Regions from separate parts of the Neorhizobium sp. IRS_2294 genome, predicted to be linked through region 2. Evidence: predicted binding sites of a transcription regulator. Region 2 holds the regulator's gene; each other region holds the start of a gene.

Region 1 (4,178 bases), 650 kb from region 2:
CATTGGTGATGTAGAATTGCGTCCGGTCGATCCCGGCCGCGCTCACCGCCTCGTTGAACACTTTGCCCGCCGGCCCGACGAAGGGGCGCCCGGCCAGATCCTCCTGATCGCTCGGCTGCTCGCCGACGATCATCACCTTGGCATTGACAGGCCCCTCGCCGAAAACCGTCTGGGTCGCCATGCAATGGAGGTCGCAGCGGGTGCAGCGACGTGCTTCCTCCCGCAAGGCCTCGATTGTACCGGCGGTCGGCCCTTCTGGCGTGGGCACCCGTGCTGCGGCTTCCTGGATGCGATGGTGGAACGCCAGGGGTTCGCTCGCCGCCTTGCGTCCCATCTCGATCACATTTGCCTCGGCGCTGGCGATCATGCCCGGAATAAGCTCGGCCTCGGGCAGGTTCTTCCAGTACTTCTTCGGCATTTCCGACATCATCATCTTCACCTTCAGCCGCGCGGGGTTGAAGATATTGGCATAGTAAGTCCGCCACAGATCGTCCGTGTCGTCGCGAAGGTCGGGCTTTTCGGCGGGCTCATCGCTGGTCCGCAGGGTCTCGCCATCCCAGGACGCCGAACCCTTGGGCGTCACGATCAGCCAGTCCATGTCGTTGAAACGACGCTGAAAAAACGGGGCCACACGGTCGATGATAAAATGATCAGGCTCGAACCAGGACACAAAGCGCCGGCGTCCGGCAACACCCTCCGGCAGTGGGATTTCCTTGAAACGGACGAAGGCGGTCATCTTGTGATAGTCGCGGCCGATCGACTTAGACATCCGGTTTGCCGCAACCACATCCGGATCGGTCGCCATACCCAAAAAATTGCGCCCGTGCGCCATGCGAAACAGCATCCGGTAGAGAAGCGAGAACCGCGTCGGATCGGAATGGCAGATGACCGAGGCGGCAAGCTTCAGAAAGGCTGGAGGAACACCCTGCGTCACCGGCTTGTCGACAGGCGCAGGCAACTGGTTGCCGTCCAGCCCGAACAATCCGTCCGTGTCGTCCATCGTGCGCCACTCGACGCGATCAGGTGCGATGCCGGCCGCGAGATAGGCACGCGCAGCATCGCGCCACTCGGTCAGATCGCCTCTCCCCCGCAACAGGACTCGGTACATCATAGAAGCGACAGCTGCTCCGGCTTTGGCTGGAACATGGATCGCAGATCGGCCCGGTCGGCAAGCTTGCGCGGTGTCCACCCTTCGCAGGTGATAAAGGGCTGTACCTTCTTCAGAGACACGCTCAGCCGCTTTAAATCCTCCAGTCGCAGCTTGCGAAACCTGCGCGACGACAGGATCGCTCCGACGGTCTTGGTCCCGAAACCCGGCACCCGCAGCAGCGTCTCCTTGTCCGCCCTGTTCACATCGACCGGAAACTTGTCGCGGTTGCCGAGCGCCCAGGCAAGCTTCGGATCAAGGTCTAGATCCAGCATGCCGTTTTCCGTGGACGCCGTAATCTCGCCGATCTCGAACCCGTAGAACCGGTAAAGCCAGTCAGCCTGATAGAGCCGATGCTCGCGCATCAACGGCGGCTTGATCAGCGGCAGTGTCTTCGACGAGTCCGGGATCGGGCTGAAGGCGGAGTAATAGACGCGTTTCAGGCTGTAGCTGCCATACAGTCTGGCGCTCGTCCCAAGAATGGTCGCGTCGTTGGCGCCGTCTGCCCCGACGATCATCTGCGTGCTCTGGCCGGCAGGCGCAAACCGCTTGCGACGCTTGGTCTGCAGCGTCGGGTCGCGCATCTCCTCGATCTTCAGCCGCAGATCGCCCATCGAGCGACGAATATTGGCAGGCCGCTTTTCCGGCGCAAACTGGCTGATCCCGGCATCGGTCGGCAGTTCGATGTTGATCGACAGACGGTCGGCATAAAGCCCCGCCTCCTCGATCAGCTGCTGCGACGCTTCCGGGATCGTCTTCAGATGGATGTAGCCGCGAAAATTATGAACGGTCCGCAATTCCCGCGCGATCCGTACCATGTCGCCCATCGTGTGATCGGACGAGCGGATAATGCCCGACGACAGGAACAGACCCTCGATATAATTGCGCCGATAGAATTCCAGCGTCAGCCAGATAACCTCTTCGGGCGTGAACCGGGCGCGCTCGACATTGCTGGAGGAACGATTGATGCAATAGGCGCAATCGTAGATGCAGAAATTCGTCATAAGGATTTTCAGAAGGGAGATGCAGCGACCATCCGGGGCATAGGCATGGCAGATGCCGGACCCCTCGGTCGAACCCAATCCGCCGGATACCGACGAATCTCTCTTCGATGTCCCGCTGGAGGCGCAGGAGGCGTCGTACTTGGCAGCGTCCGACAGGATCGCCAACCGTTCTTTCAGCGACTTCTTCATTAGTGCGTTCTCTATATGTTCTTTATGACTGCGTCAACCCGTTGACAAATCGAGGGACGTTTGATTCATTCAACTCCAGCTGGCGCATCTGACACCATTTCGATTTTCCTAGCGGGAGCAGTCGAAATTCTGTTATGATGCCCTAAATTCAGATGCTGCAGATGGTTCCGAAGTTACCGCTCCGGAACCTGTTTCTTTTTGTGTCCGCGGCATCCGCGGACATGCGCCTTAAGGACAAGAAAATGGTTGAAAAGGTACCGATGACGCCGAAGGGGTTTACCCAGTTGCAGGAAGAACTGCGCTGGCGCCAGCAGGAGGAGCGTCCCCGCATCATCGAAGCGATTGCGGAAGCGCGCGCCCATGGTGACCTTTCGGAAAATGCGGAATATCACGCGGCCAAGGAAGCCCAGAGCCACAATGAAGGCCGCATCGGCGAGCTGGAAGATTTCACGGCCCGCGCCGAAGTGATCGACCTCTCCAAGATGTCCGGTTCCACGATCAAGTTCGGCGCAACCGTCAAGCTAATCGATGAGGATACCGAGGAGGAAAAGACCTATCAGATCGTCGGCGATCAGGAAGCCGACGTGAAGGCTGGCCGCATCTCGATCTCCTCGCCCATCGCCCGTGCCATGATCGGCAAGGAGAAGGGTGACAGTATCGAAGTCGTCGCCCCCGGCGGCTCCAAGGCCTACGAGATCCTCGCCATCTCCTGGGGCTGATCGCTCGTGGAAACGTCTGGCGAAGTCGCCACGGAGATGGGCAGCGGTATCGCTCCCGGCTCCGTGGTCGATATATCCGATATCGAAGTGATCGCGCCGAACTTCAAGAAGCGGCTCTCCGGCGTGACGTCCACGATCGTCCAGCTGATTCCGGTGCAAAGGGCAAAGGGTCAGAAGATCGCGGTCTTGGGACCTGGCCTGCCCTCCCACCTTCCCCACATCCGCTATGCCGACCTTGCCGCGCTGTGGTCACCGCCATTAGGGCGGCGCGCCCGTGTCTGGCATGCCCGCCGCAATATCGAGATGCTGCCCGGCCTCTTCATGCGCGATGTGCTGCGGATGCCGCTGAAGCTCTTGTTTACCTCCGCCGCGCAGCGAACCCATTCCGCCTGGACGGGTTTTCTGATCAGCAAGATGGATGCGGTCGTCGCGACGTCTGCACGATCGGGTTCATACCTGAAAGTGCCCTATAAGGTGGTGCACCACGGCGTCGATCTCGATCTCTTCCGTCCCTCCGGCCCATCCGACCCTTCCTCCCCGGCAGATGGTTTCGGCAAGCATCTGATCGGATGCTTCGGGCGCGTTCGGCATCAGAAGGGCACAGACCTTTTCGTGCGCGCCCTGATCGAACTGTTGCCGTCCTATCCCGAATGGACGGGCGTCGTCTGCGGGCGTGTCACGCCGGACAACACGGTTTTCGGCGATGCGTTGAAAGCCGATGTCGCCATGAGCGGTCTGACAGATCGCATCCTGTTCATGGGCGAAGTGGACGACATCAAGCCTTGGTACCGTCGCCTGTCTCTGTATGTGGCACCGTCCCGCAATGAAGGCTTCGGACTGACGCCGCTCGAGGCGATGGCATCGGGAACCGCAGTCGTTGCAAGTGATGCCGGCGCCTATTCCGAAATGATCGTCGAAGGTGAGACCGGATCGGTTGTTCCGGCCGGCGATTACACGGCGCTTCGCGATGCGCTGCGCACCTATTTCGAAAACCCTGCACTGGCCCGCCAGCAGGGCTGGAGCGGTCGCGAGCATGTGCGCGTCGCCTTCGCCATCGAAAAGGAAGCCAACAGTCTGGCGGAAATCTACGAAACGCTTTTAGAGACCGGACCATGAAAA
Region 2 (4,178 bases):
GTCCGGACTGGCCCATATCGTCGCGATCTCAGGCCTCAACATGGCGCTGGCAGCCGGTATCTTCTTCGTCGGCGTTCGCTCCGTCCTGTCGCTGTTTCCAGGCTTTGCGCAGGCCTATCCGATCAAGAAGTTTGCCGCGTTCGGTGCGCTTGTCATGGCGACCGCCTATTACCTGATTTCCGGGTTCGGGGTTTCCGCCGAGCGGGCCTATATCATGATGGCGGTGATGCTGGTCGCCGTGCTCGTCGATCGACCCTCCATCAGCCTTCGCAACGTCGCCCTTTCGGCAATCATCATCCTCGCCATCTCGCCGTCGGAGATTCTGGGTCCGAGTTTCCAGATGTCGTTTGCGGCAACCGCGGCACTGGTGGCAGGGTTCGCCCTCTGGACGCGATATTTCGCGAAAGGTAAGGAGGAGACAAAAGGTAGCAACCGGTGGATAACGGGTGTCGCGGCGACGTTCCATTTCATTGCCGGGATCGTGGTGACGTCGCTGATCGGCAGTACATCGACGTCGATCTATTCGATCGAGCATTTCCACCATCTGACCACCTACGGCCTCGCGGCCAATCTCGCGGCCATGCCGATCATTTCCTTCGTGGTGATGCCGGCAGGTCTCGTGGCCATGCTGCTGATGCCGTTCGGGCTGGATGCTCCCTTTCTGTTCATCATGGGCGAGGGGCTGCGGATCGTCATTCGCATTGCCGAGATCGTCGCCGCATGGGGCGGCGATATTGCCATCGGCCGGCAGAACCCGCTTTTCCTGCCTCTGGCGACGGCAGGCTTTCTGCTTCTGACGCTGCTGCGCACGCCGCTGAGGCTGACAGGCGCGCTGTTCATGGCGGTGGCTTTGCTCTTTGCGGTCCGCTCAGGCTCGGCGCCGAGGCCTGATATCGTCATATCCGAAGACGGCGCATCGGTCGGCGTGATCCAGGATGACAAGATCACCCTCAATCGAACCCGACCGCCGGGATTTATCTACGATCAATGGCGGCGAGCGCTGGTGCTTGAGACCGGAGAACAACCGCTCGCCTTGCCGGTTCTTGCCTCTTCGGAACCAGCGCGAGGTGCCAGCCTTGCGAAAAGCGATGACAGACCACCTGGACCACATTCGCGACCGGATTTGACGCGCCGGGAAATCGAATATGTCAGGGGTTTTCTTCAAGCATTGAAGCCCGGACGATTCGCCTGTCTGCCGAAAATCCTGTGCGCGGCGCAGACTGCTCAGGACATCCGGATCGTCACCGTCGAAGACAACCGATACACCGGTCTTGCCTGCGATGTCGGTCGGATCATCGTCTCGCCCGGCGCACGCTTCGATACTTGCCGCTCCGGCGCCTTGCTTCTCAGCAGGCGGACGTTGCGCCGGACTGGCGCACTGGAAATCACCATTATTCCGAACGCGACAGCGCCAGACATCAAGATTACGGCGGCGATGCGAGACAGCGCACAGACCTCAAGCCGTCCGTGGACCGTCCACCGGTTCTATGACTGGCGAACGCGACAACTCGACTTTGGCATCCCGGAGGCTGTTGCTGCGCATCTCCGGGATGACACCGTTCTTAATGATAGCGGCGAATAAGGCCGACAAGCTTGCCCTGGACCTTCACCCGGTCGGGCGGGAAGATGCGGGTCTCGTAAGCCGGGTTTGCCGCTTCCAGTGCGATCGAGGCACCCTTGCGGCGAAACCGCTTCAGGGTCGCTTCTTCCTCATCGACCAGGGCAACGATGATATCGCCTGGACTTGCGGTGCTGGTATTCTTGATGATGACGGTATCGCCATCGAGGATGCCGGCATCGATCATCGAATCGCCCTTCACTTCGAGCGCGTAATGATCGCCGGAACCCAGCATCTCGATCGGAACGGCGATGTCATGGGTGTTGTTCTGGATCGCGGAGATCGGCACGCCGGCAGCGATTCGACCCATGACCGGGATGTTTGTCGAGAACGGATTGTCCGCCATGACCGGCGCCGGCTTCTGAGCGACGACCGGTTGCGTTTTGCCGAGGCTTCCCTCGATGACACTGGGAGAAAAACCCCGTCGCGGATGAAGGTTCGCCACATAGGCGTCAGGCAGCTTGATCACTTCGAGCGCGCGTGCTCTGTTCGGCAGGCGGCGAATAAAGCCACGCTCCTCGAGCGCGGTGATCAGCCTATGGATGCCGGACTTCGATGCAAGGTCGAGGGCGTCCTTCATTTCGTCAAACGACGGCGGCACGCCTGATTCTTTCATCCGCTCGTGGATGAACAGAAGTAACTCCTGTTGCTTGCGTGTCAGCATGGATGGGACCCTCAGAATTGGAAACAAATGCAGAACGGACGCTATATGTTCTATCTGTGTTCCGCAAGCCCCAAATTTTTGCTCAAGAATAGTCTCATTTCAGCGTTCGATCACGTATTCAGTTCGTGCGCAGCACTTGCCGAGCTTCCCGCGATAGCCAATGTTCTGCGGAATAAGACTTTGGGGGTGTAAGTGGGTAACAAGTCAGTCGATCATTTGGTTCTGCCCGTTGCAGATCTGGCGTCAGCGCGGGGGAGGTTGACCGCTCTCGGCTTTACTGTGGCACCTGAAGGTGTTCACCCTTTCGGCACAGCTAATGCCTGCATATTCTTCGCGGATGGCTCGTATCTCGAGCCGCTGGCCATTGTGAACCGTCGGCAAGCCTCGCTTGCGGCAAAACGAGGCAACGTGTTCACCGATCGCGACATCCGCTTTCGCGGCCAGCGGAAAAGGGAAGGTCTATCGGCGGTGGTCGTCGGGACGCAGGATGCAGCGGCCGATCATAGCCGTTTTGTGGACGGGCACATGTCTGCGGGCGAGATGCTTCAATTCTCCCGCCCGATGCAGTTGCCCGATGGTGGGGAGAGCGAAGTCTCATTCCGTCTGGCGTTCGCGGCAGTCCCCGAGGTCGATGACATCTTGCTGTTTTCCTGCCAGCGCATGGCCGCATTACCGGCAGATCGCGGTGGTCTAGATGAGCACGCAAACGCCGTTACAGGCCTTCGAGAGATCGTCTTTTCTGCAGATGACCCGCTGGAGTTTCTGCCGCTTTTCGAAACCGTGTTCGAGACGCAACCCGAGCAAGGGAAAGACGGTCTGCGGATCGAAGCTGCCAATGCCAGCATCCGCATTCAATCCAACGACACGTTCAGCGACGAGTTCCGGTCTTCGATGAAGCCCTTGTCATCGTCGCGCCTCGCTGCGCGCGGGATCATCTTCAAGACCACCGATCTCGCCGTGACAGAGATCACCCTTGCTGCTAATGACGTCGCATTCATCCGCAGGGATGGCCGCGTGATCGTGTCGGCAGCCCCGGGGCAAGGTGTGGTTTTCGGTTTCGAGGAATAGTGAAATGACAGTCTCCGCCAATTCTGAAGTGTCCGTGGGCGAGGGGAGTTCGAAAGTCGTTTTCTCAAACACGGCAAAGCTCTCGCTGATTGCCGGTCCCTGTCAGATGGAAAGCCGCGATCATGCGTTCATGATCGCCGGCACGCTTGTCGAACTCTGCAAGAAGCTCGGCATCGGCCTCGTCTACAAATCCTCCTTCGACAAGGCCAACCGCACGTCGATCTCCGGCAAGCGCGGCATCGGCTTGGACAACGCGATGGCAATCTTTGCCGATCTCAAGAAGGAATACGGCTTTCCGGTTCTGACCGACATCCACACTGAAGAGCAGTGCGGCCTTGTGGCGGATACGATCGATATCCTGCAGATCCCCGCCTTCCTGTCGCGCCAGACCGACTTGCTCGTCGCGGCCGCAAAGACCGGTTGCGCGATCAACGTGAAGAAGGGCCAGTTCCTGGCGCCCTGGGACATGAAGAACGTTCAGGCCAAGTTCCTCGAAAGCGGCAATCCGAATGTGATGCTGTGTGAGCGCGGCGCCTCGTTCGGTTATAATACGCTTGTCTCCGATATGCGCTCGCTGCCGATCATGGCGTCGCTCGGAAGCCCTGTCATCTTCGATGCGACCCATTCCGTGCAGCAGCCAGGTGGCCAGGGCGGCTCATCCGGTGGTCAGCGTGAGTTTGTCGAAACGCTCGCAAGGGCTGCCGTCGCAGTCGGCGTTGCCGGCGTGTTCATCGAAACCCACGAAGACCCTGACAACGCGCCGTCTGACGGTCCGAACATGGTTCACTTGAAGGACATGCCGCGGCTTCTGGAGAAGCTGCTGGCATT
Region 3 (4,178 bases), 470 kb from region 2:
GCCGAATTTGATGTGGAAGACCCGGTCGCCGGTGGTGAATTTCGAGGGCGTGTCGGTTGTCGACTTGGCGACCAGCTCGCCGTCGATCGTGCGGCCGCGGGGGCCGCTTTCGCCGTAGCCGATGCGTTCCACGGCGTGGCCTGAGCGGCTGCCCCAGTTGTCGCGGGTGGCATCTGTCTTGTTGGCCTGGGCGCGTTTCCAGCCGGGCGTCGCATAGGAGTTGCCGGCGAAAGCATCCGCCTTGTCGAAGCGCGACTGGCCGTAGCCGCCGCGGCCGCCATAGCCGCCGAAGCTCGAGGACTCCGAGGACGCCACATCAACATGGCTCGGCGGCAGTTCATCGAGAAACCGCGAGGGCATGGTTGATTGCCACAGGCCGTGAATGCGTCGGTTCGAGACGAACCAGATGTGGCAGCGTCGCTTTGCGCGGGTGATGCCGACATAGGCGAGGCGGCGTTCCTCCTCCAGCCCCGAGCGGCCGCCTTCGTCCAGGGCGCGCTGGTGCGGGAAAAGGCCTTCTTCCCAGCCGGGCAGGAATACGGTCTCGAATTCCAGACCCTTGGCCGAGTGGAGCGTCATGATCGAGACGGCATCGAGGTTCTCGTTGGTCTCGGCATCCATGACGAGCGAGACGTGTTCGAGGAAGCCGCGCATGCTCTCGAACTGCTCCATCGAGCGGATCAGTTCCTTCAGGTTTTCCAGCCGCCCCGGCGCTTCGGCGGTCTTGTCGTTCTTCCACATGTCGGTATAGCCCGACTCTTCGAGGATCTGCTCGGCCAGTTCCGTATGCGGCACGGTTTCGAGACGTGCCTGCCAGTTGCGGAAATTCTGCACGACATCGAACAGGGCCTTGCGGGCCTTCGGCTTCAGCTCGTCGGTCTCGATCATTTCGCTTGCGGCCTGCAGCATGGGCACATCGCGGGCGCGGGCGCTGTCATGCAGGTAGCGTATGGTCGTGTCGCCGAGGCCGCGCTTCGGCGTGTTGACGATACGCTCGAAGGCAAGGTCGTCGGCCGGCTGGCAGACCATGCGGAAATAGGCCATCGCATCGCGGATCTCGAGGCGCTCGTAAAAGCGCGGGCCGCCGATGACGCGGTAGTTGAGGCCGAGCGTCACGAACCGGTCTTCGAACTCGCGCATCTGAAACGAGGCGCGCACCAGGATCGCCATGTCGTTCAGCGCGTGTTTCTTGGCATCGCTGCGACCATCGCCGCGCTGCAGCCGCTCGATCTCCTCACCGACGGCACGGGCTTCTTCTTCGCTATCCCAGGCAGCGTGGACGATGACCTTTTCATCTTCGGGATCGACCCGGTCGGTGAACAGCGTCTTGCCGAGGCGTCCTTCGTTATGGGCGATCAGATGGCCGGCAGCGCCGAGGATGTGCTCTGTCGAGCGGTAGTTGCGCTCAAGCTTGATGACCTTGGCGCCCGGAAAATCCTTGTCGAAGCGAAGGATGTTTTCCACTTCCGCGCCGCGCCAGCCATAGATCGACTGGTCGTCGTCGCCGACGCAGCAGACGTTCTGCGGCACATCCTTCGGACGCTGAGCGAGCAGACGCAGCCACATATACTGGGCCGTATTGGTGTCCTGATACTCGTCGACGAGGATATAGCGGAACCGCTGGTGATACTCCTTGAGCAGATCCGGTGCCTTGCGGAACAGGGCGATCGGGTGCAGCAAAAGGTCGCCGAAATCGCAGGCGTTGAGCGTGCGCAGGCGGGCCTGATAGGCGGCATAGAGTTCGCGGCCCTTGCCGTTGGCAAAAGCTCGGGCGTCGCCTTCCGGAATGTCGGGCGGCAACAGGCCCTTGTTCTTCCAGCCATCGATCATGCCGGCGAACTGCTTGGCCGGCCAGCGCTTGTCATCCAGACCTTCCGCCTGGATGAGCTGCTTGATCAGGCGCACGACGTCGTCGGTGTCTAAGATGGTGAAATCGGATCGCAGGCCGACCAGCTCCGAATGGCGCCGCAGCAGTTTGACGCCGATCGAGTGAAACGTGCCGAGCCACGGCATGCCTTCGACGGCGCCGCCGACGAGAACGCCGATGCGCTCCTTCATCTCGCGCGCAGCCTTGTTGGTAAAGGTCACGGCGAGAATCTGGCTCGGATAGGCGCGGCCGGTCTCCAGCAGGTGGGCGATGCGGGTGGTCAGCACGCGGGTCTTGCCGGTTCCGGCGCCCGCGAGAACCAGAACGGGACCATCCAAGGTCTCGACCGCTTCGCGCTGTTCCGGGTTAAGGCCCGTCATATAGTCGGGTGAGGGCCGGTTGCCACCGCGCGCCGCCATGGCCCGCGCCGCGATCCCCAAACCACCGGAACCACCAGCAGGAACAGGAGCAGAACCTTGGTTGCCAGCCGATGCCGGCACCGGGCGCTGGTCCGATTGGTCTTCGCCTCGCGCCTTGCGGGGGGCGGGCTCCGGCTCCTCATCGAAGAAAGGGATGTCGTCGTAACTGTTACTCATCCGGCCAATGTAGTGATTCGGGCTCGAAAGACCAGCCGATGTTCTCTTTTCATTCCTATGTTTCCCCTAGGAATCTTCCGGATCCGTGTCGTTGAAGCTCTGACACATCCGTGAAATCGCGTGATGTTACAAAACAGTAAGGTAGGTTCCTCGACCTTGCCAGTTGGGCGCGAAACGGGGATACTTGCACCACTTATCGATAGACTTGCGAGGAATGAATGCGGATCTGGAACCAGCTTCTGATGTCGGTTGCGGTACTGCTCGGAGGGCTCTGTCTCTGGGTCTACCTGTCGGCAGATGCCGGGCGGTCACTGATTTCGATGGGCGTTCCCGCAGGAGTGGTGATTTCCATCAATCCTGATGTCGCCGAGCCGGCGGCCGCAACGGTTGCGGGCGCACCGGCTTCGTCATCGCGCGGCGGGCAGCGGGGCGGCGGTGAGAGCCAGGTGGTGTTGGTTGCAACCAGACCCGTCGGAACCGGTGTGGTCAATGACAGACTGTCGGCGATCGGTGACGGCGAGGCGATCCAGTCGGTTATCGTGATGCCGCAGGCGACGGGCACCGTAAACGAGATCCTCGTCAAATCCGGCGACATGGTCAAAAAGGGCCAGATTCTTGCGCAGCTCGATGACGACGAGCAAATCATCCTGCGCGATCAGGCGCAGGTGGTGTTGCGCAGTGCGCGTGAGAAATCTGATACTTACCGGAACCTCAAGAGCTTCTCCCGTCTCGACGTGCTCGACGCGCAGATCGCCTCCGAAACGGCGCAGCTGACGGTCACCAACGCCGAACTGGCGCTGAAGCGTCGCTCGGTCGTTGCGCCAATCGATGGGATCGTCGGCATCGTCGCGGTCAATATCGGTGACAACGTCACGACCGCGAGCAATATCGTGACGATCGACAACCGTACCGAGCTGCTGGTGGATTTCTGGGCGCCGGAGCGTTTCGCGGTTCAGGTCAAGCCTGGCATGCCGGTCGAGGCCGCCTCCGTCTCGCGTCCAGGCCGCACCTTCGAGGGTGCGGTCGAGGCCGTCGACAACAGGGTCGATCCGGCAAGCCGTACGATCCGCATTCGTGCCAGAATTCCCAATGTTGATGACGAACTCCGCGCCGGCATGTCTTTCGGCGTGACGATGCGGTTTCCGGGCGAGACCTTTCCAAGCGTCGATCCGCTTGCAGTCCAGTGGGATGCGAAAGGCTCGTTCGTCTGGCATATCGTCGATCACAAATCGGTCAAGGAGCGGGTGAGGGTGATCCAGCGCAATCCCGATTCGATCCTCGTCTCGGCCAATCTGAAGGTTGGTGATGTCGTGGCGACGGAAGGGCTCCAGCGGGTGCGGGAAAACGGTGCCGTTCGTATTGCCGGTGAAAAACCGCCGGAGGTTGCCAGCCGATGAGCAGCAGCGATCGCGGAAACTCCAACCACAATTCATCGTCTCACCCATCGGGCCATGCGTCCGGGAAAAACAGTTTCACCGCGCTCTTTGTGCGGCGGCCGGTCCTTGCCGCGGTTCTCAACACGCTCCTCGTCGTCGCAGGCCTTGCCGCTCTTGCCGGCGTCGAGGTGCGCGAGTTGCCGGATGTGGACCAGCCGGTCATCACCATCCGCACCACCTATGACGGCGCTTCTGCCCAGACCATGGACCAGGAAGTGACCGATATCATCGAGGGCGCGGTTGCCCGGGTCGCCGGCCTCAAGGCCGTTTCATCGGAAT
Region 4 (4,178 bases), 1.3 Mb from region 2:
ACAAGGACGGACAGATCACGATCGACGACCTGCCGGACCGCCCCCTCTAGTTCTACGCCCCCCTGAACTAGACCGGTAGTCGTCTGATGGACCCGCCTTCCCTTCCGGGAGGCGGGTCCAGTCGTTTTAACTGTCAGAAACGTGTCAGAGCCGCGCCTCAACGGCCGATACCTCAGGGATAGACGGCTGAGCGCCTCTCTGAAGGCATGCGAGCGAGCCCGCAACGGCTGCGCGCCGCAGGGCATCTGCAAAGCCTATCCCCTGATCGAGACTTGCAGCCAGATAGCCGCAGAACGTATCGCCGGCACCCACCGTGTCGACGGGCTCTATCTTCAGGCCCTTGGCCGACAGGATTTCACCATCAAGCATGGCAACGACCCCTTCGCCACCGAGCGTGACCACGAACGTCTGGCCGGTCTCACTGTGAAGGCGGCGCAAAACTTCTTCGCGCGCTTGGGCGTCGATGATCGTGCAACCTGCGAGCAACTCGAATTCGGTCTCGTTGGCGACGACGATATCGGCGAGGCCGGATAGTCGAACCGCATCTGCCGTCAGCGGCGCAGTGTTGATCATCGTCCGGATGCCCTTCGCCTTTGCTGCGCGCAGTGCCGCCTCGACGGCTGCCGGCGGGATCTCGAGCTGCAGCATCAACGTGTCGGATGGAGACATGGCCTCCACCGCGCCCTGCGCCTGCGCCTCGCCGATCGTGCCATTGGCACCGGGCACGACGGCGATCATGTTCTCGCCGCTGTCATCGCCAACCAGTATCAGTGCTGTGCCGGTTGAAATGTTTGTCCGCGTGACCGCTGACAGGTCAGTTCCGGATGCCTGGAGCAAAGCCAGCGCCGGGTCTGCAAAACCGTCGTTTCCGACAGCGCCGACCATGCGCACGTCGCTGCCTGCGCGGCGGGCGGCCAGTGCCTGGTTGGCACCCTTGCCGCCGGAGGCTGTCGCAAAGGTCGAACCCACAACCGTTTCGCCCGGCCCCGGCAACCGCTCCGTCGTTGCGATAAGATCCATGTTGATGGAGCCGAAGACGGTAATCATGCTGTGCCTGCCTGTTTTGTGAAATGCGGGCTGACACTGCCCGAGAGGATCAGTCCTCGTCAACTACCCTCAAGCGCAGCGAACCGGTGCGGCTTTCGACTGCGCCGGATGCCGGAACTGCGGGGGTTGGTCCAGCGTGGGGTATCGGGGCGGCCACCGGTGCTTCCAGTTCGAGCGCTTCGATCCTTGCACCGCGCCGGCCGAGCTTTTCGGTCGACGTCACGATCTGCTCGACATCCTTCTGGGCTGCGAAGAAATGCGATTGCAGCTTGCGGGTCCGCTCGTCGAGGCGACCGAGATCCTCCATCAGCAAGGCCACCTCGCCCTGGATCAGATGCGCCTGTTCGCGCATGCGCTGGTCTTTCAGCACGGCCTGGATGACCTGGATTGACAGCATCAGCAGCGACGGCGAGACGATGACGATCCTCGCGCGCTGCGCCTTCTGGATCACGCCCTCGAAATGCTCGTGGATCTCGGCAAAAATCGATTCGGACGGCACGAAGAGAAAGGCGGTGTCCTGCGTTTCTCCGGCGATCAGGTATTTCTCCGAGACATCGCGGATATGGACTTCCATGTCGCGACGGAATTGCTGGGATGCGGCACGGCGTGCTTCGGGAGCAGCCGCTTCGCGAAACGCATTCCAGGCCTCCAGCGGAAATTTCGCGTCGATGACCAGCGGTGGCAAACCGTTCGGCATGCGGATCACGCAGTCTGGTCTCGACCCGTTCGACAGGGTCTTCTGGAATTCGAAGGCACCCATCGGCAGGCCGTCGGCAACAATCGCCTCCATCCGGCCCTGACCGAAGGCGCCGCGCGTCTGCTTGTTGGAAAGGATCGCCTGCAATCCGACGACATCCTTGGCAAGGCTCTGAATGTTGTTCTGCGCAGCATCGATGACGGCCAGGCGCTCCTGCAACTGGCGCAGGTTGTCATGGGTGGATCTGGTCTGCTCGGTGATGGTTGCGCCGATCCGGTGGGTCATGCCATCAAGCCGCTGGCCGACGACCTGGCTGAGTTCGACCTGACGTGCCGCGAGCGTTTCGCCCATCGCCGAAAGCCTGCCCTGCATTTCCCCCTGCATCCGCATCAGTTCGCCCATACGGGCCTCTGCGTCTTCCGCTTGACGGCTATTCCCTCCGGAAAGGCGCATGAGAAACAACATGAGAAGCATGCCGAAGATGCACGAAGCAGCCATCAGCACCAGTGGGTGCTGGCTCTCCAGAAAACGGGAAATCTCGGTGAACAGGTCATTCATGGCGGCAAGCTAGCAGAAAACCGCGGATTGGAAAGATCAAAACGGGAACATTGATCGAAAACGGCGATCCGGGGCTGTTCCATCGGCGAAAAAGATAGGTTATGGGATCGCCATGACGATCAAGCCGCTTATCATTCTCCCAGATCCGCTCCTGCGTCAGGTGTCCAAGCCTTTCGAACGGGTGGACGACGCACTTTTGAAGCTCGCGGACGACATGCTGGAAACCATGTACGACGCTCCGGGCATCGGCCTTGCCGGGATCCAGATCGGCGTTGCCCGCCGCATTCTCGTGGTCGACGTGTCCCGCGAGGAGGACGAGAAGAACCCGATCGTCGTGATCAATCCGGAGATTATCCGCTCTTCGGACGAGCGATCGGTGTATGAGGAAGGCTGCCTTTCCATCCCGGAATACTATGCCGAGGTGGAGCGCCCCGCTTCCGTGACGGTCAAGCATCTCGGTCGCGACGGCAAGGAACACGTGATCGAGGCCGATGGCCTGCTCGCCACCTGCCTTCAGCACGAGATCGACCATCTGGACGGCGTGCTGTTCATCGACCATATATCGCGGCTGAAGCGCGAAATGGTGGTCAAGAGGTTCACCAAGGCTGCCAAGGCGAAGGCGGTCTAGCGATCGCTTGCAGGCAATCTCGGTATGAAGGCGCGTTCCGTGCGGGCGCGAAAGGTCCATGTCTCTTCGCATCATCTTCATGGGCACGCCGGAATTTTCCGTGCCTACACTGCAGAACCTGAAGCAGGCAGGCCACGAGATCGTCGCGGTCTATAGCCAGCCGCCGCGTCCCGGCGGGCGCCGCGGGCTCGATCTCGTCAAGTCGCCGGTGCATCACGCGGCGGAACTTCTCGGCATTCCGGTCCTGACGCCGCTCAATTTCAAAAGTGAGGAAGACCGCGAGACCTTCAGGTCCTTCAAGGCAGATGTCGCCGTCGTCGTCGCCTATGGCCTGCTTCTGCCTGAGGCGATCCTCACAGGCACGCGGCTCGGCTGCTACAACGGCCATGCTTCGCTGCTGCCGCGCTGGCGGGGTGCTGCCCCGATCCAGCGCGCCATCATGGCTGGCGATGCAAAGACCGGCATGATGGTGATGCAGATGGAAAAGGGCCTCGATACCGGCCCGGTCGCGCTTACCCGGGAAGTCGAGATCGGCGAGGCCATGACCGCAGGCGAGTTGCATGACCGGCTGATGCTGACGGGCGCCCGCGCCATGGTCGAGGCGATGGAGAAGCTCGAAGCCGGCGACCTGCCGCTGACACCGCAGTCTGCTGACGGCGTGCTCTACGCGTCGAAGATCGACAAGGTCGAAACTCGCATCGATTTCTCGAGACCGGCGCGCGACGTTCACAACCATATCCGCGGGCTCTCTCCGTTTCCGGGCGCCTGGTTCGAGGCCGAGATCAACGGAAAGCCGGAACGGATCAAGGTTCTCTCGTCCGCAATGGGCTCCGGGCAGGGAGACGCCGGCACGGTGCTGGACGACCACCTGACGATCGCCTGCGGTGATGGCACCGTTTGCCTGACGCGGCTGCAGAAGGCCGGCGGCAAGGCGCTGGATGCGGCCGATTTCCTGCGTGGCACGGCGATCACGGCCGGAATGCGGGTGGCCTGATGCCGCGTTACAAGATGATCGTCGAATATGACGGCACGTCCTATGTGGGCTGGCAGATGCAGGACAACGGTCATTCGGTGCAGGCCGCGCTGCAGAAAGCGATCCTGAAGCTGACCGGCGAGACCGTATCGGTCCGTGGCGCAGGGCGCACCGATTCAGGCGTACATGCCTGGGGCCAGACGGTTCATACGGATCTTTCCCGCGAGTGGGTGCCGTACAAGCTGCGCAACGCCGTCAACGCCTATCTGATGACG

Evidence for each region. Region 2 encodes LexA, which represses DNA repair genes until DNA is damaged. Its sites were predicted from a motif close to TGTTCNNNNTGTGTTCNG; they were not measured.
Region 1: the regulator LexA is predicted to act here: its motif matches at 2,346-2,363, upstream of ACQY1K_RS11015 (putative DNA modification/repair radical SAM protein).
Region 3: the regulator LexA is predicted to act here: its motif matches at 2,503-2,520, upstream of ACQY1K_RS10260 (ATP-dependent helicase).
Region 4: the regulator LexA is predicted to act here: its motif matches at 2,335-2,352, upstream of def (peptide deformylase).

Annotation. Positions count from the first base shown of each region.
Region 1 is NZ_CP191439.1:2,287,468-2,291,645, forward strand. Features, by position in the region: gene ACQY1K_RS11010 (UdgX family uracil-DNA binding protein) at 1-1,108, opposite strand, end outside; gene ACQY1K_RS11015 (putative DNA modification/repair radical SAM protein) at 1,108-2,340, opposite strand; gene greA (transcription elongation factor GreA) at 2,583-3,059, shown strand; gene ACQY1K_RS11025 (glycosyltransferase family 4 protein) at 3,123-4,175, shown strand.
Region 2 is NZ_CP191439.1:1,642,293-1,646,470, forward strand. Features, by position in the region: gene ACQY1K_RS07980 (ComEC/Rec2 family competence protein) at 1-1,582, shown strand, start outside; gene lexA (transcriptional repressor LexA) at 1,563-2,282, opposite strand; gene ACQY1K_RS07990 (VOC family protein) at 2,475-3,350, shown strand; gene kdsA (3-deoxy-8-phosphooctulonate synthase) at 3,355-4,178, shown strand, end outside.
Region 3 is NZ_CP191439.1:2,112,236-2,116,413, reverse strand. Features, by position in the region: gene ACQY1K_RS10260 (ATP-dependent helicase) at 1-2,463, opposite strand, end outside; gene ACQY1K_RS10255 (efflux RND transporter periplasmic adaptor subunit) at 2,682-3,860, shown strand; gene ACQY1K_RS10250 (efflux RND transporter permease subunit) at 3,857-4,178, shown strand, end outside.
Region 4 is NZ_CP191439.1:329,266-333,443, reverse strand. Features, by position in the region: gene ACQY1K_RS01710 (EF-hand domain-containing protein) at 1-50, shown strand, start outside; gene ACQY1K_RS01705 (ribokinase) at 145-1,047, opposite strand; gene ACQY1K_RS01700 (DNA recombination protein RmuC) at 1,097-2,209, opposite strand; gene def (peptide deformylase) at 2,415-2,930, shown strand; gene fmt (methionyl-tRNA formyltransferase) at 2,989-3,924, shown strand; gene truA (tRNA pseudouridine(38-40) synthase TruA) at 3,924-4,178, shown strand, end outside.